Regions from separate parts of the Gemmatirosa kalamazoonensis genome, predicted to be linked through region 1. Evidence: riboswitches for the same ligand, from Rfam matches in the RefSeq annotation. Region 1 holds a riboswitch; the other holds the start of a gene.

Evidence for each region. Region 1 has a riboswitch for S-adenosylmethionine ahead of J421_RS05495 (phosphoadenylyl-sulfate reductase). Riboswitches for the same ligand answer to the same signal wherever they lie in the genome.
Region 2: it holds a riboswitch for S-adenosylmethionine, as region 1 does, so the genes downstream of both, metX (homoserine O-succinyltransferase MetX) here and J421_RS05495 (phosphoadenylyl-sulfate reductase) in region 1, are expected to answer to the same signal.

Annotation. Positions count from the first base shown of each region.
Region 1 covers NZ_CP007128.1:1,234,872-1,242,314, reverse strand. The annotation lists gene J421_RS05500 (nitrite/sulfite reductase) at 1-409, opposite strand, end outside; gene J421_RS05495 (phosphoadenylyl-sulfate reductase) at 406-1,113, opposite strand; SAM riboswitch at 1,364-1,434, opposite strand; gene J421_RS05490 (NHL repeat-containing protein) at 1,575-2,651, opposite strand; gene J421_RS05485 (c-type cytochrome) at 2,741-3,241, opposite strand; gene J421_RS05480 (NAD(P)/FAD-dependent oxidoreductase) at 3,412-4,848, shown strand; gene J421_RS05475 (DinB family protein) at 4,858-5,379, opposite strand; gene J421_RS05470 (hypothetical protein) at 5,461-5,658, shown strand; gene J421_RS05465 (hypothetical protein) at 5,744-6,133, opposite strand; gene J421_RS05460 (NAD-dependent epimerase/dehydratase family protein) at 6,253-6,909, opposite strand; gene J421_RS05455 (PEP-CTERM sorting domain-containing protein) at 7,077-7,443, shown strand, end outside.
Region 2 covers NZ_CP007129.1:432,946-440,388, reverse strand. The annotation lists gene metB (cystathionine gamma-synthase) at 89-1,339, opposite strand; gene metX (homoserine O-succinyltransferase MetX) at 1,336-2,268, opposite strand; SAM riboswitch at 2,454-2,530, opposite strand; gene J421_RS24850 (GxxExxY protein) at 2,736-3,131, opposite strand; gene J421_RS24845 (LysR family transcriptional regulator) at 3,216-4,127, opposite strand; gene J421_RS24840 (ABC transporter ATP-binding protein) at 4,199-5,074, shown strand; gene J421_RS24835 (ABC transporter permease) at 5,074-7,443, shown strand, end outside.

The DNA of each region.
Region 1 (7,443 bases):
TCGACAACGCATCCCACACGGTCGGGATGTCCTCGATGCGCAGCCAGTGGAGCTGGAAGTTCTGCCGGTTCGTGATGTCGATGGCGCCGCGCGCGTAGCGGTCGGCGAGGTCGGCGATCGTGCGCACCATCGCCGACGTGAGCAGCCCGTTCGGCGTGCGCACGCGCATCATGAAGAACGGCTGCTCCTCGCCGCGCGTGCCCCGCCCGTCGCCCTGCGTGTACAGCCCCCACGCGCGGAAGCGCACGCCGAGGTCCTCGACCGGGATCGACGCGAAGCCCTCCCGTGCGTAGCGGCGGATGTCGTCCATGATCGACCACGGCGCCTTCTCGCGCTTGATGCGCTCGACGCGCTGTGCCGCGGTCTCCTTCCGGTCGTCGGTCGCGGTATCGTCCGTGACGTCGGTCATGGCCTGGCCTCCGTTAGGCTCGTGGTGGCTGGCGCAGACGCGCGCGCCGTGAACGTGTGCAGCCCACACTCCGTCTTCGCCCGGCCGCTCCAGCGCCCCGCGCGCTCGCCCTCGCCGGCGTGCGTGCGCCGCGTGCACGGCCAGCAGCCGAGGCTCGTGTAGCCGCGGTCGAGCAGCGGGTGGTACGGGATCTCGTGCTCGACGATGTAGCGCCACACCGTCGCGCGGTCCCAGTGCGCGAGCGGGTGCACCTTGAGCAGCGGGCGCCCGTCGACCTCGTGCTGCTCGACGACCTCCACGTCGCGGCGCGACTCGCCCTGGTCGCGTCGGATCGCGCTCACCCACGCATCGTAGTCGCCGAGCGCGCGCGCCATCGGATCGACCTTGCGGATCGTGCAGCAGCGGTCGGGGTCCGTCTCGTACAGCGGCCCCGGATCTTCCGCGGGTCGCACGTCGACCACGTGCAGCCCGTAGCGTTCGGCGAACCGCTGCCGGAACGCGTACGTCTCCTCGAACAGCAGGCCGGTGTCGAGGAAGATCACTGGCACGGTCTGGTCGATGCGGCTCAGCAGGTGCGCGAGCACGACACCGGGTCCGCCGAAGCTGATCGTCATCGCCACGCGGCCGCGGAACGTCTCGACCGCCCACGCGAGGATCGCCGCGGGATGCAGGTGTCGCAGGGTGTCGGCGTCGTGCATGGTCATGGGACGCCTCCGTGAGAAAACAGAACGGCCGCTCTGGGCGAGCGGCCGGGGAAGGGATCGCGTCTGTGGCGAATCGCGTCATCGACATCGACGCGTCGTCCCCGGCCGTCCGCGCGCGCGCGCGCGCATTCGCACCCGCATTCGCACGCGCATGCGCATTCGTTCCGCTTCCGGGTCGTGAGCGTGCGAGCGTGCATGTGGTAAGGCGCGAAATGGTGGTCGCGGAGGACAAAAAAGCCCGGCGGTGGCCGCCGGGCTGATCGCGTTTTAGCAGTTCTTTAACGTGGCTGCAATAGGCGGCAAATGACCACGGGTGTTCGGTTGTCTCCGCGACGATAACGGTCGCGCCGCGCGTGCGTCAAGTGCCGAGTGACGGACGTCGTTCGTACAAACGTCGCACGATTCGCCGTACTCTGCCTTGCGAAACGCGCATCGTTAGGCACCTCGTGCGGCGCGTCCCGTCACGGGATCCGCTCGTACCGCTTCAGCGCGCGCGGCCCCACTTCCGCGCCGTAGATCACGCCGCGCGCGTCCACCGCCACGCCCTCCGCCGCGCTCGTGCTCGGGGGGTTCGTCGCGGGGTCGGGGATGAGCGCCGTCACCGCGCCCGTGCGCGCCGACCCGATGCGGATGCCGCGCTTCCACGCGCCGTGCGCCGGCGCCACCGAGCCCGACTCGGAGTCCGCGACGTAGATCGTGTCGCGCGCGTCGATCCAGATCCCGCTCGGCCGCCCGAACTGATACCACGTGTCGAGCAGCGCGCCGTCCTGGTCGAAGATCAGGATGCGGTCGTTGCCGCGGTCGCCGACGAACAGCCGCCCGCGCGAGTCCATCGCCAGCGCGTGCGGCTGGTCCATCTCGTTAGACGCCTTGCCGAACGTGCCCCACGTCTTCACCAGCGTGCCGGCGCGGTCGAACTTCAGCACCCGGGCGACGGATCCGGGCTGCGACGAATGCCCCTCCGACACGAACACGGAGCCGTCGGGCGCCACGAGCACGTCGTTCGGCTGCCAGAAGTACCCCGGCGCCCGCGCGCCGCCGGCGGCGCCTAACGTGCGGAGCAGCCGGCCGTCGGGCGCGAACTCGAAGACCTGGTGGCCGCGCGGCGGCGCCGCGGAGTCCTTCGTCACCGGCGTCACCGGCGCGTTGCGGCCGCCCGTGCACGCGCAGTCGGTCACCCACACGTTGCCGTCGCGGTCGACGTGGATGCCGTGCGGCGCGACGAGCAGTCCCGCGCCGAACGCGCGCACGAGCGTCCCCGTGGAATCGAACAGCAGCACCGACGGCAGCGCCGACCCCGCGCAGCTGTTCGCGCCGCACCGTTCCGCGACCCACACGCTCCGTCCGTCGCGGTCGATGTCCACGGCGCTCGTCGACCCCCACGTCCGCCCGGCCGGCATCCGCGCCCACCCCTCCACGGTGCGGTAGGGGTTCGGCAGGTCGTTCGTCGGCGCCACGCCCGGCTGCGCGCCCAACGAGGCGACCGTCGCCAGCGACAGGACGGCCGCACGCGGAGCTGCGGAGAACGCGGAGCACACCGACGACGCTCGCCGTTCTCCGCGCGCTCCGCGGCTCCGCATGAGACCGAAGCTCTCGGCGGCTCCGCGTGCGATCCGACGCGCGATCCTCATGGCGTCCTCGGCGTCACGGCGATCCGCAGCCCACGGAGCGCCACGCTGTCCGGCGCCAGCGGGGCCGCGCCCGCCGGCACGCGACTCCGCTGCAGGAGGTACGCGATCACGTCCACGTACTGTGAGTCGCTGAGGCTTCCGGGCTTGTCCTGCGGCATGGTGTTGCGAAGGGTGGTGTAGAGCGTGGACACGCGCGCCTCGTTCCACGCCACCGCGAACGCGTCGCCGTCGAGCTGCCCCGGCGGGTGGCAGCGCGCGCACGTCGCCTTGTAGACCTGCGCCCCGCGCGCCGCCTGGTCGGCCGAGTAGCTCGCCGGCGGCAGCGACGTCGTGGAGGCGGGCACCGCGCGGGCGCCGTGCGTCGAGAGCACCGGGTGCGCGAGCCCCGCCACCCGCGCGCCTAACGGCTCGCGCACGTCGGGCGTGTCGCGGCGGCACGCGGCGATCAGGACGAGCGGCACGAGCGCGAGCAGGGAACGCTTCGTGGCTTCGGTCACCCGTGTCACGGCGCCTCGTTCATGAGAGCTCCTCGTGTGGGGTAGCGGATCGACGCATCGACGGTTCCATGATCGTGTCGTCCTGCCGCGCGGCGCGAAAGGGCGCGGCGACGGGTTTGCCTTCCCGTGGACCGGCCGGCAGTATTGCCGCGCACCCCACCCAAACGGTCATGGCGGACGATCCCGACGTCTCGACTCCCACGCGGCGCGACTTCCTGAAGGCCGCCGGCGCCGGCGCGACGATCGCGCTGCTCGGCGCGTGCGACACCGCCGAAGCGGCGCCCGTGCCCGGGCTCGCGCACCGCCGCCGCCCGTTAGTCGGCGGCTCGTCGTCCGACGTCGTCGTCATCGGCGGCGGCATCTGGGGAAGCTTCACCGCGCTGCACCTGTGCCGCATGGGCGCGAAGGTCACGCTCGTCGACGCGTACGGCCCCGGCAACGCGCGCTCCACCTCCGGCGACGAGTCGCGCGGCGTGCGCTCGTCGTACGGCGACCGCGACACGGGCGAGATGTGGATGCTGTGGGCCCGCGAGGCCATCGCGCGGTGGAAGGCGTTCGACGCGGAGTGGGGCAAGGACCTGCGGCTCAACCTGTTCCACACGACGGGCGATCTCATCCTGCGTCCCGACTGGGAGCCGTTCCTCAATCGCACGCGCCACTGGTGGGAGCGGCACGCGGTGCCGTACGAGATCCTCGACCCCGAGGCCGTGCGGCGCGACTTCCCGGTGATCTCGATGGACGACATCACCGCGGTGCTGTACGAGCCCGACGCCGGCGTGGTGCGCGCGCGCCGCTCCGTGCAGACGGTCGCCGCGGTGGCCGAGCGACTCGGCGCGCGGATCGCGATCGGGCGCGCGCGGCCGGGGCGCGTGGCGAACGGCCGCCTAACGGACGTCGCGCTCGACACCGGCGAGACGCTGCGCGCCGACACGTTCGTGTTCGCGCCGGGGCCGTGGCTCGGCAAGACGTTCCCGACGCTGTTCGCGAACCGCATGCGCACGCCGCTCGGCTACGTGTGCTACTTCGGCACGCCGGCCGGCGACCACCGGTTCACCTACCCGAACCTGCCGAGCTTCAACTTCCCGGGCGTCACCGGATGGGCCTCGCTGCCGGTGGACAGCCGCGGCTTCCGCGTGCGCGGCGGCGAGCGCGCGCCGGGCCCGCGGCCGCGCACCGGAGGGGCCGGCGCGAGCAACACGCCCACGCCGCCGCGCCAGCTCGACCCCGACACGAGCGACCGGTGGGCCGACGCGGCGCGCATCGAGCCCACGCGCCGCTTCGTCGCGCACCGCTTCCCGCTGCTCGCCGACGCGCCGCTGCTGCAGACGCACGCCTGCCACTACGAGCTCAGCTCGAGCCGCAACTTCGTCGTCGACCGGCACCCCGACATGACGAACGTGTGGATCGCCGGCGGCGGCAACGCGGAAGGGTTCAAGTTCGGCCCCGTGATCGGCGAGTACGTCGCGCAGCGCGCCCTCGGCACCGAGGGCGATCCCGCGGTCGCGAAGGGCTTCCGCATCCCCGAGAAGGAGTTCGAGCTCCCGCCGCCGGCGACGGTCGCCACGGACACCGCGAAGAAAGCGTTAGGCACCCCCGGGCGACGCTGACGCCGCGGTTCACGCGGCCCCGATCTTCGTGTCCGCCGTCGGCCCGTACATCGACGGCACCGGCACGTCGCGCAGCCGGAGGTACACGCCGAGCTGCGCACGGTGGTGCACGAGGTGGTTCAGCACGCCCGTGCGGAGCATGAGGTAGCGGCTCTTCCGGTCGACGACGTTGCCCGCCGCCTTCATCGTCCACTCGACGGCGAACGCCTCGTCCGTGCACGCCGCGAGCGCCGCGCGCGCCTCGGCCACGTTGCGGTCGAACAGCGCGAGCAGCGTCGGCGTCGTCTCGATGGTGTAGCCCGAGCCGGGCGGACGGTCCTTCGGCGCGATGTCGACCTCGGTCTCGCGCATCATCATCGACACCCAGCTCGGCATCATCGCGCAGAGCTGCGCGAGGTGGGCGAGCGGGAACGACTTCGGGTGCGGGCGCCACTCGCCGACGCCGTCCCCGTCGGGGACGCGCTCGAGCACGCGGCGGGTGGTGGCCATCTCCTCGTCGAACTCCGGGAGCAGCAGGTCGGCGATCGCCATGAGCGGTAAAGCGGAGGGTGAGAGCGGGGGACGGCACGAGCCCTGCCTCGACGACGTCTCGGTCAGCGACTCGGAGGACTCATGGACCGGAACGATGCACACTCCCGGCGCCCGCCCCGGACGACCGACGAGACCGACGCGGCGTCGATCGACGAGCGCGGCACCGAGAACGGCGAGGCGAACCCGCCGCACACGACCACCGGCAAGATCACGAGCCCGAAGTTCGGCGCGGCCGGCAGCGGCGGCGCGGAGCTGGAGCCGGGACCGGAGAGAGACTGAGTACGACGGCTGCGTGGCTGCGTGGCTGCGTGCCGTCCCTGTGAACAGGACGCAGCCACGCAGCCATGCAGCTACGCAGCATCAGTCACCAGTCTCCCCGGCTGTTCAGCTGCTCGAACGCGTACCGCACCGCGAACGCGTGCGCGTCGCCGATCTCCTCGGGCACCTCGATCCACGGCACGAGCGCGTCGCCGTACTCGTAGGCCGCCTGCGCGCGCGCGTCGGCGAGGGAGCTGTGCCAGGTGTCGCCGGCGAGCTCGCCGTGCGCCGTGTAGCGGAACAGCATCGCGCCGCCGCCCCCACCCCCTGGCCCGGTCCGCGGCGTCGTGTCGGCGACGACGAGCACCACGTCGGGAACGGGCAGCATCTTCGACGGGTCGAGAGGGAAGCCCGCGGTCTGGGCGACTCGACGCTCGCCGGCGAGCGCGCCGACGAGCGCCACGTAGCGCGTGGGCGGTTGGGTTGGATCACTCATGGACGACCTCGCGCGATCCGGTTGATGGGCCCCGTGCGGACGGGCCGATGCGGATAGAGTAGCACGCCGTCGCCGGGGTCGGCCAGCACCGCGCGCGGGCGAGCGCCGCGCACGGCACCTCACAGCGCGTTGATGTCCGCCATCTCCAGCACCGGCGTCGGATGGCCCCGACGCGCCACGGCGAGCATCGCGCGTCCCACCTGCTCCGTCGTCGTCACCGCGTTCGGGAAGCGCCGCTTCAGCAGCGGCGTGAACGGCGCGAGCACCGCGTAGCCGGCGCGGTAGAGCCGCGTCTTCGAGCGGATGCCGTGCAGCGGCTGGATCATCCCCGGCCGGAACAGGAACGTCTTCAGCGGAAGCCGCAGCAGCGCGTTCTCCGTGCGCCCCTTCACGCGCGCCCACATCGTGCGCCCGCGCTCCGTCGAGTCGGTGCCGGCGCCCGTCACGTACACGAACGTCATCCCCGGGTTCAGCCGCGCGAGCGTCGTCGCGACGGCGAGCGTGAGATCGTACGTCACGCGCGTGTAGCGCTCCTCGGACATCCCCGCCGACGACACGCCGAGGCAGAAGAAGCACGCGTCGAAGCCGACGAGCTCCGACTCCAGCGGCGCGAGGTCGTACAGATCCGTGGCGACGATCTCGCGCAGCTTCGGGTGCGACTGCCCCGTCGCGCTCCGGCCGACGGTGACGACGCGCGCGACGTCGGGCGCGAGCAGGCACTCGCGCAGCACGCCCTGACCGACCATGCCGGTGGCGCCGAACAGCAGGACGTTCATGTAATGGACCCCTGACGTGATGCGCCGCCTAACGCGACGCTCGACCGACCCGGGTGTGGTGCCGACGCCACGAATGCGTCGCGCACGTGCGCCGTTGTGTCGTCCGCGCGGCTGTCGCACAATGCCTGCGCTTCCGTCATACACTCACCCAACCTCGCCGCCCCTCCATGTCCCGCCTCGCTCGCGTCGTCGCTGCTGCCGTCTTCGCGGTCGCCCTGTCGACCCCCGTCGCGTCCGCGCATGCGGCGCCCGTCACCACGTACACGTTCGTCGGCAGCTGGTTCGTCGGCGACGGTCCGATCTGGAGCACGAACCCGCAGGCGATGTCCGGCCGCATGACCGCCGCATACCTGTTCGGCGGCTCGCCGACGGACTACGCCATCTCCACGCTCGGCAACGACCCGACGACGATCAACTTCAAGGCGTACCTGGATGGCTACGGCGACGCGCAGTACCTCTACACCCCGGCCGACCAGGACTTCTTCCAGAGCTCCCGCGCGGATGGCGGATATGATGCGTGGCCGTCCTACTCGG
Region 2 (7,443 bases), on a different replicon from region 1:
GACTCGGGACTCGGGACTCGGGACTCGTGGGCGGACGGCGGTCGAGTCCCGAGTCCCGGGTCCCGAGTCCCGACTGCCGGAACAGCAGTCATGCGACCGCCGCGACCTGGCGCGCCGCCTCGGGCTCGGCCAGGGTGAACGCGGGCGGCACGGCGGGCGTCACCACGAGCGCCTCGTCGAGCGCCGTCTCGAGATCCTCCACGAGATCTTCGGCGCACTCGATCCCGACCGAGAGGCGCACGAGCGAGTCGGAGATGCCGGCCGTGGCGCGCGCCGCGGCGTCCATCGACGCGTGCGTCATCGACGCCGGGTGCGCGACGAGGCTCTCCACGCCGCCTAACGATTCGGCGAGCGTGAAGCAGCGCAGCGCGCGCGCGAACCGCTCCACCGCCGGCAGCCCGCCGTGGAGCTCGAAGCTCACCATCGCGCCGTAGCCGGACTGCTGCGCCGTCGCCACCTGGTGGCCCGGATGCGTCGACAGGCCGGGATAGTTCACGCGCGCCACCGCGTCGTGCGCGAGCAGCGCGTCGACGACCGCCTGCGCGTTCGCGAGGTGCTGCACCATGCGCGCGTGCAGCGTGCGCACGCCGCGCAGCGTGAGGTAGCTGTCGAACGGCGCGCCGGTGATGCCGAGACAGTTCGCCCACCAGCCCAACGATTCCGCGAGCGCGGGGTCGCGCACGACGACCGCGCCGCCGACGACGTCGCTGTGGCCGTTGAGGTACTTCGTCGTCGAGTGCACGACGACGTCCGCGCCGAGCAGCAGCGGCTGCTGCAGCGCGGGCGACAGGAACGTGTTGTCGACGACGACGAGCGCGCCGGCGGCATGCGCGGCGGCGGCGATGCGGCGCACGTCGGTGATGCGGAGGAGCGGATTGCTCGGCGTCTCGATCCACACGAGCTGCGGGCGGCGGCGCGCGATCTCGGCCACGGCGCTCGTCGTCGCCGTGAGATCCACGAAGCCCAGGTCGAAGTGCGCGCGGCGTGCGAGCGCGTTCAGCAGGCGGTGCGTGCCGCCGTAGCAGTCGTGCGCGGCGAGCACCAGATCGCCCGGCGCGAGCAGCTGCAGCACGAGCGTGACCGCGGACATCCCCGTGCTCGTGACGACGCCCGCCGTGCCGCCCTCGAGCTCCGCGAGCGCGTCGGCGAGCTGCGTGCGCGTGGGGTTGCCGCTGCGCGTGTAGTCGTACTCGCGCTTCCCCCCGAGGCCGTCGAACGCGAACGTCGACGAGAGATGGATCGGCGGCACCACGGCGCCGTGCTGCGTGTCCGAGGCGATGCCGGCGCGGACGGCGCGGGTCGCGGTCGCCTGCTGACGGATCGTGCGGTCGACGCTCATGCGAAGCTCCGGGTACACAGGGCGGTGGCGAGGATGCGGCCGATCGCGGCCGGTTCGGTGAGGAACGCGTCGTGGCCGTTGCGCGACGCGAGATCGACGAGCGTGTTCGGCGCGCCTAACAGCATGGACAGCTCGGCCATCTGCTCGCGCGGCACGATGGCGTCGCCCTCCGCGGCGACGAGCGTCGTCGGCACGCGCACCGCGGCGGGATCCACGCGGTGCAGGTCGGCGGAGAGCGAGAGCGCGAGGAAGCGCTCCGGGCGCCACGCGGCGGCGAACTTCCGGCCGTGGTGCAGGATGTACCGCTCGACGGGGAACGTCGCGTCGGCGCCGTCGATCGTGTCGGGGCGCGAGTCGAACCGCTCGGCGAACTCGCGCGCGCCGCGATACGTCGTCATCGCCAGCGCGCGCGCGAGGGCGAGCGCGTCGTGCGCGCGACCGGTCTCGATGCCGAGCTCCACGACGCGCCGCTGCACGGTGCGCAGCGCGGTGGACAGCGGATGCGCCTCGTGCGGCGCGCTCACGACGACGAGCCGCTCGACGCGCTCCGGGTAGCGCTCGGCGAACGCGAGCGCCACCATGCCGCCGTACGACGCGCCGATCACGGCGTGCACGCGCTCGACCTCGACGGCGTCGAGCGCCGCGACGAGCGCGTCGGCCTGGTCGTACGTGGTGACGATGCGCGCCGGCCGACCGTCGTCGCCGCGGCCGCCGTCGAGCCAGTCGATGCCGAGCACGCGCAGGCGCGTGGTGTCGAGCGCGCGGCCGCGTCCGACGACGGGGTCCCACCACCCCGGCGCGGGATCGGCCGCCGTGGCGCCCGCGTGCGCGTTCGCGGAGATGCCGCCGAGCGCAACGACCACCGGCGCACCGGCCGGGCCGACGAGCTCGTAGTTAGGCACCCCTGTCGCGCGCTCCACTGTCAGCATCGCACCCTCCAAACGAAGACCCCCGGGCCGACGAGGTCCGGGGGTCGCTGCTGGAGGGGCCGCCGGACCACCGTCCTCCCGGGGGAGGACGAGCCGCCAGCGACCTGCTTTCTGCTGGAGTCGGTGGCCGAGCCCCCCGCGCCGCGGTGGGTCCTGGCTACCAACGACAAACGCCCGGGCGGAGATGGCCGCCGGGCGCGTCGCGTTTTAGCACCTTGTTTTACGTGGCGGCAATAGGCGGCAAATCACCACGGGCGTTCAGTTGTGTCTGGGATGCTAGTGGTGGGGCGGGTCGGCGTCAAGCGGGGGACGGCGATGCGAGCGCCTCTGCGCCGGGGCGTCGCTCCCTGGACTGCAGAGCTCCTCGTGGTTCGGACGCGGATCACGCGGATCGCGCGGATAGGCTTCAGTCGCGAGCCTATCCGCGTGATCCGCGGCATCCGCGTCTCCTATTTCGGCGTCGTGCGTCACGAGGAGCGTCGCACGCGCTCGCAGACGACGCGGTGATGCTTCGCCTCCGGCCCGAAGTGCAGCAGGAGCCCGACGAGCAGATCGGTCGCTCGCAGGTAATTGAGCAGCTGTCGCGACGCGAACGGCGACAGGTGCTGCGTCGACTTGACCTCGACCACGATCTTGTGATCGACGATCACGTCCATCCTCAGTCGCGCGATCACTCGGCCTTTGTAGCTCACCGACACCGACTGCTCGCGCTCGACGAGATGGCCGCGGTCGCGCAGCTCGAGCGTGAGCGCTTCCACGTACACCTGCTCGAGGAAGCCGTAGCCGAGCGTGTTGTACACCTCGAAGAAGGCGCCGATGACGGAGTACGTGAGGTCGCGCTCGATGAGATCGTGTCGGCTCATGGCGCAACTTCGATGGCCGGCATCCTTCCACGACATCATTCCGACGCCGGCGCACCTCTCACGACGCGACGGGTGCCGTCGAGCTCAGGAGTCCGCGCGCCACGGGACGGGCGTCAGCGCCTCTCGCAAGTACTCCACGAACCGCGTCGCCCGCGCCGAGCGTCCGCGTCGCGGGCCCACGAACGCGATGACGTCCGCCGAGGGGAGACGCCAACCGGGGAGCAGGCGCGCGAGTCGGCCCGCGCGCAGGTCGGCGGCCACGGACCACTCGGAGCGCACGATGATCCCGCGTCCCGCGACGGCCCACTCGCGCACGACCTCGCCGTCGTTCGTCGCGAGTCGCGGCTCCACGCGTACCGACTCGGCCGCGCCGTCGTCGCGCGCGAAGCGCCACATCGTCACGTCCTCGTCGTTCTCGCGGAGCGCGATGCACGCGAAGTCGCGCAGGTCGGCGGGCGCGTCGGGCACGCCGTATCGCGCGACGAACGACGGCGATGCGCAGAGGATGCGGTCGTTCGGCGCGAGGCGGGTCGCCACGAGCGACGAGTCGCGCAGCTCGCCGATGTGCACGGCGACGTCCCACGACGTCTCGGCCACGCGTCCCATGCGGTCGGAGAGCACGAGGTCGAGCGTCACCTCGGCGTGGTCGGCGAAGAAGCGACCCGCCGCCGGCGCGACGTGGGCGCGGCCGAAGCCGAGCGGGGCGAGCACCCGCAGGTGGCCCGCCACCACGCCGCGGCGCGCGGCGAGCGTCTCGGTGAGGCTCGCGAGGTCGTCGGCGATCTCCTGACCGCGCGCGGCGAGCAGCTCTCCCTCGGCCGTCAGGGTCACCCGCCGCCCGCTCCGCTCGACGAGCCGGACGCCGAGTCGGCGCTCGAGATCCTGGAGGCGCTGGGTCACCGCGGGCGGCGTGACGCCGAGCGCCCGGGCGGCCGCGGCGAGCGACTCGGCGCGGGCGATGCCGGCAAAGAAGTGAAGGTCGGAGGACGTCAGCATTAAGTCGGAGATTAACACGACAGTTACCGGACGGGCGAATCCCGGCGCCGGCCGGGGCCGTTGGCCAGGACATGCTGATCATCCAGGGCATCACGAAGACGTACCCGAACGGGGTGCAGGCGCTGCGCGGCGTGGACCTCACCATCGGCCGCGGGCTGTTCGGCCTCCTGGGCCCGAACGGCGCCGGGAAGTCGACGCTCATGCGCACGCTCGCCACGCTGCAGGCGCCCGACGCCGGCACCGTCTCGCTCGACGGCCGGCCGGTGCTCGACGACCCGCAGGCGCACCGCCGAGCGCTGGGCTACCTGCCGCAGGACTTCGGGGTGTATCCCGGCGTGTCGGCGCTGGAGCTGCTCGATCACCTCGCGCTGCTGAAGGGGATCACCGATCGGCGCGCGCGACGGACGCAGGTCGACGCGCTGCTCGCGCAGACGAACCTGTGGGCGCATCGCAAGCACGCGGTGAGCGGCTTCTCCGGCGGCATGCGGCAGCGCTTCGGCATCGCGCAGGCGCTGCTCGGCGACCCGAGGCTCGTCATCGTCGACGAGCCGACGGCGGGGCTCGACCCCGAGGAGCGCAACCGGTTCCACAACCTGCTGAGCGAGATCGGCGAGAACGTCGTCGTCATCCTCTCCACGCACATCGTGGAGGACGTTCGGCAGCTCTGCCCGCGCATGGCGATCCTCGCCGGCGGCGCCGTGGTGCGCGAGGGCGTGCCGGACGCGCTCGTCGACGAGCTGCACGGGCGCGTGTGGGGGAGGACCGTCGCGAAGTCCGACGTCGCATCGTACGCCGCGCGGCTCCGCGTGCTCTCGGCCCAGCTCCACGCGGGGCGCACGCGGCTGCGCGTGCTCGCCGACGCGGCGCCCGACGACGGGTTCGAGCCGCTCGCGCCGGACCTCGAGGACGTGTACTTCGCCGCGTTAGGCACCGCGGGAGCGGCGTGATGCTGGGAGGCATCCTCCGCTTCGAGTGGCGCTACCACACGCGCCGGCTCACGTTCGCGGCCGCCGCGCTCGCCCTCGCCGGCGGCGCCGCGACGCTCGTCGGCACCGGCTACGGGCCGAAGAGCGTCGACGTGAACGCGCCCTACACGATCGCGCAGTCGCTCGGCCTCCTGTCGCTGTTCTCCGTGTTCGTGCTCACGATCTTCTGCGCGAACGCGGCGCTGCGCGACACCGAGCACGGCATGACGGAGCTCGTGTTCTCGCGGCCGATCGGGAAGCCGCGCTACCTGCTCGGCCGGTTCGCCGGGGCGCTGCTCGCCGCACTCACGGCGATGACGCTCGCGGCGCTCGTGCTGATGCTCGCGCCACTCGTGCTCCAGGTGGAGCCCGACCGGCTCGGCGCCGTGCGGCCGGTCGCGTATCTGTGGGCGCTCGTCGTGCTCGTGCTCCCGAACCTGCTGCTCGTCGGCGCGGTGCTGTACGCCGTCGCGACGCTGACGCGCTCGACGCTCGCGACGTACGTCGGCGCGGTGGCGATCTACGCGCTGTACCTCGTGACCGCGCTGCTCGTCGACTCGCCGCTCATGGCCGGCGCCGCGCCGCCGACGCCGGAAGGACTCGCGCGCGCCGCGCTGCTCGATCCGTTCGGGCTGTCGGCGTTCTTCGAGCAGACGCGCTACTGGACGCCGGCGGAGCGCGACGTGCGCATGGTGGCGCTGAGCGGACGGATGCTGCTCAACCGGCTGCTGTGGATGGGCGTCGCGGCGACGGTGCTCGCGTGGACGTACGCGCGCTTCCGCTTCGAGGTGGTCACGCGGCGCGCGCCACGCCGACGTGGCGCGACCGCCGTCGACGTCATGGCCGTCGCCACGTACCACGTGGTGGCTCCCGCGACGCGCGGCGCGTTCCGGCCCGCGTTAGGCTCCGCGGCGCGGCTCGAGCTGCGCCACGTGCTGCGCGGCTGGACGTTCCTCGCGCTGCTCGCGCTCTGGGTGTTCGTCGCCGGCATGGAGGCGGTCGCGCAGCTCGGCGGCGAGTACGGCTCGCACGTGCTGCCAACCACCGGGCTGCTGCTCGACGCGATGCAGCTCCCGCTGCTGCTCGTCGGCACGATCACGATCGTCTACTACGCCGCGGAGGTCGCGTGGCGCGAGCGCGTGGTCGGGTTCGACCCGCTCGTCGACGCGACGCCGGCGTCGAGCGCGGTGCTCTACCTCGCGAAGGCCGCCGCGCTGTGTGCGCTGCCCGCGATCCTCGCGCTCGCCGCGGTGCTCGTCGGCATCGTGGTGCAGCTCGCGAACGGCTACACGCAGGTCGAGCCCGCGCTGTGGCTGTCGCTGCTCTGGTTCGGCGGCGTGCCGCTCGCGCTGTTCGCGATCGGCGCGCTCGCCGTGCAGGCGGTGGCGCCGAACCGGTGGCTCGGGCTGTTAGGCGGGCTCGCGCTCGCGCTCGTCGCGCGGCGCGGCGACACGGTGGGCCTCGAGCACCCCATGCTGCACTTCGGCGCCGGCCCGTCGGTGCAGCACTCGGATCTCGACGGCTTCGGGCCGGCAGCCGCGTCGTTCGCGGCGTTCATGGGCTACTGGACGCTCGCCGCGGTGGTGCTCGCGTGCGTGAGCTGGGGGCTGTGGCGGCGCGGTGCGAACGTGGGGCTGCGCGCGCGGCTCGCGCAGCTGCCGTCGCACTGGGGCCGCGGCGGGCGCCGTGCGTTCGCGGTCAGCGTCGTCGCGTTCGTCGCCGCGGCGGCGCTGCTGTTCGCGCGCACGCAGGCCGCGCACGCGTGGGCGGGGAGCGCGACCCGCGAGCAGTGGCGCGCCGACTACGAGCGCGCCTACCGACGCCTCGAGGGCCAGCCGCAGCCGAGCGTCGTGCACGTCGCGATGACGACGCAGCTCGTTCCGGCCGCGCGTCGGGCGACGGTGGAGGCGACGCTCGTGCTCGAGAACCGGTGGACGCGGCCGATCGACACGGTGTGGGCGGTCGTGCCGCGCGGCGTGACCGGCGCCCGCGTGTCGCTCGCGGGCACGCGCACCGCGACCCGCGACACGCGCTTCCCGGTGCACGTGTTCGCGCTCGCGCGCCCGCTCGCGCCCGGCGAGCGCGTGGTGCTGCGCTACGCGGGCACGCTCGATCGCGGCGGCGTGCGGGCCGACGATTTCTCCGGCGACGTCGCGGCGAACGGCACGTTCCTCACGAGCGTCGATGCGCTACCGTCGCTCGGCTACCGCGCCGGATGGGAGCTCGACGAGCCCGCCGCGCGTCGTCGCCACGGCCTCGCGAGCGAGCCGACGCGCGAGGCGCCGCTCGCCGCCGCCGACTCGGTGCGCCGCGCGCCGCGCGACGCGGCGTGGCTCACGCTCGACGCGACC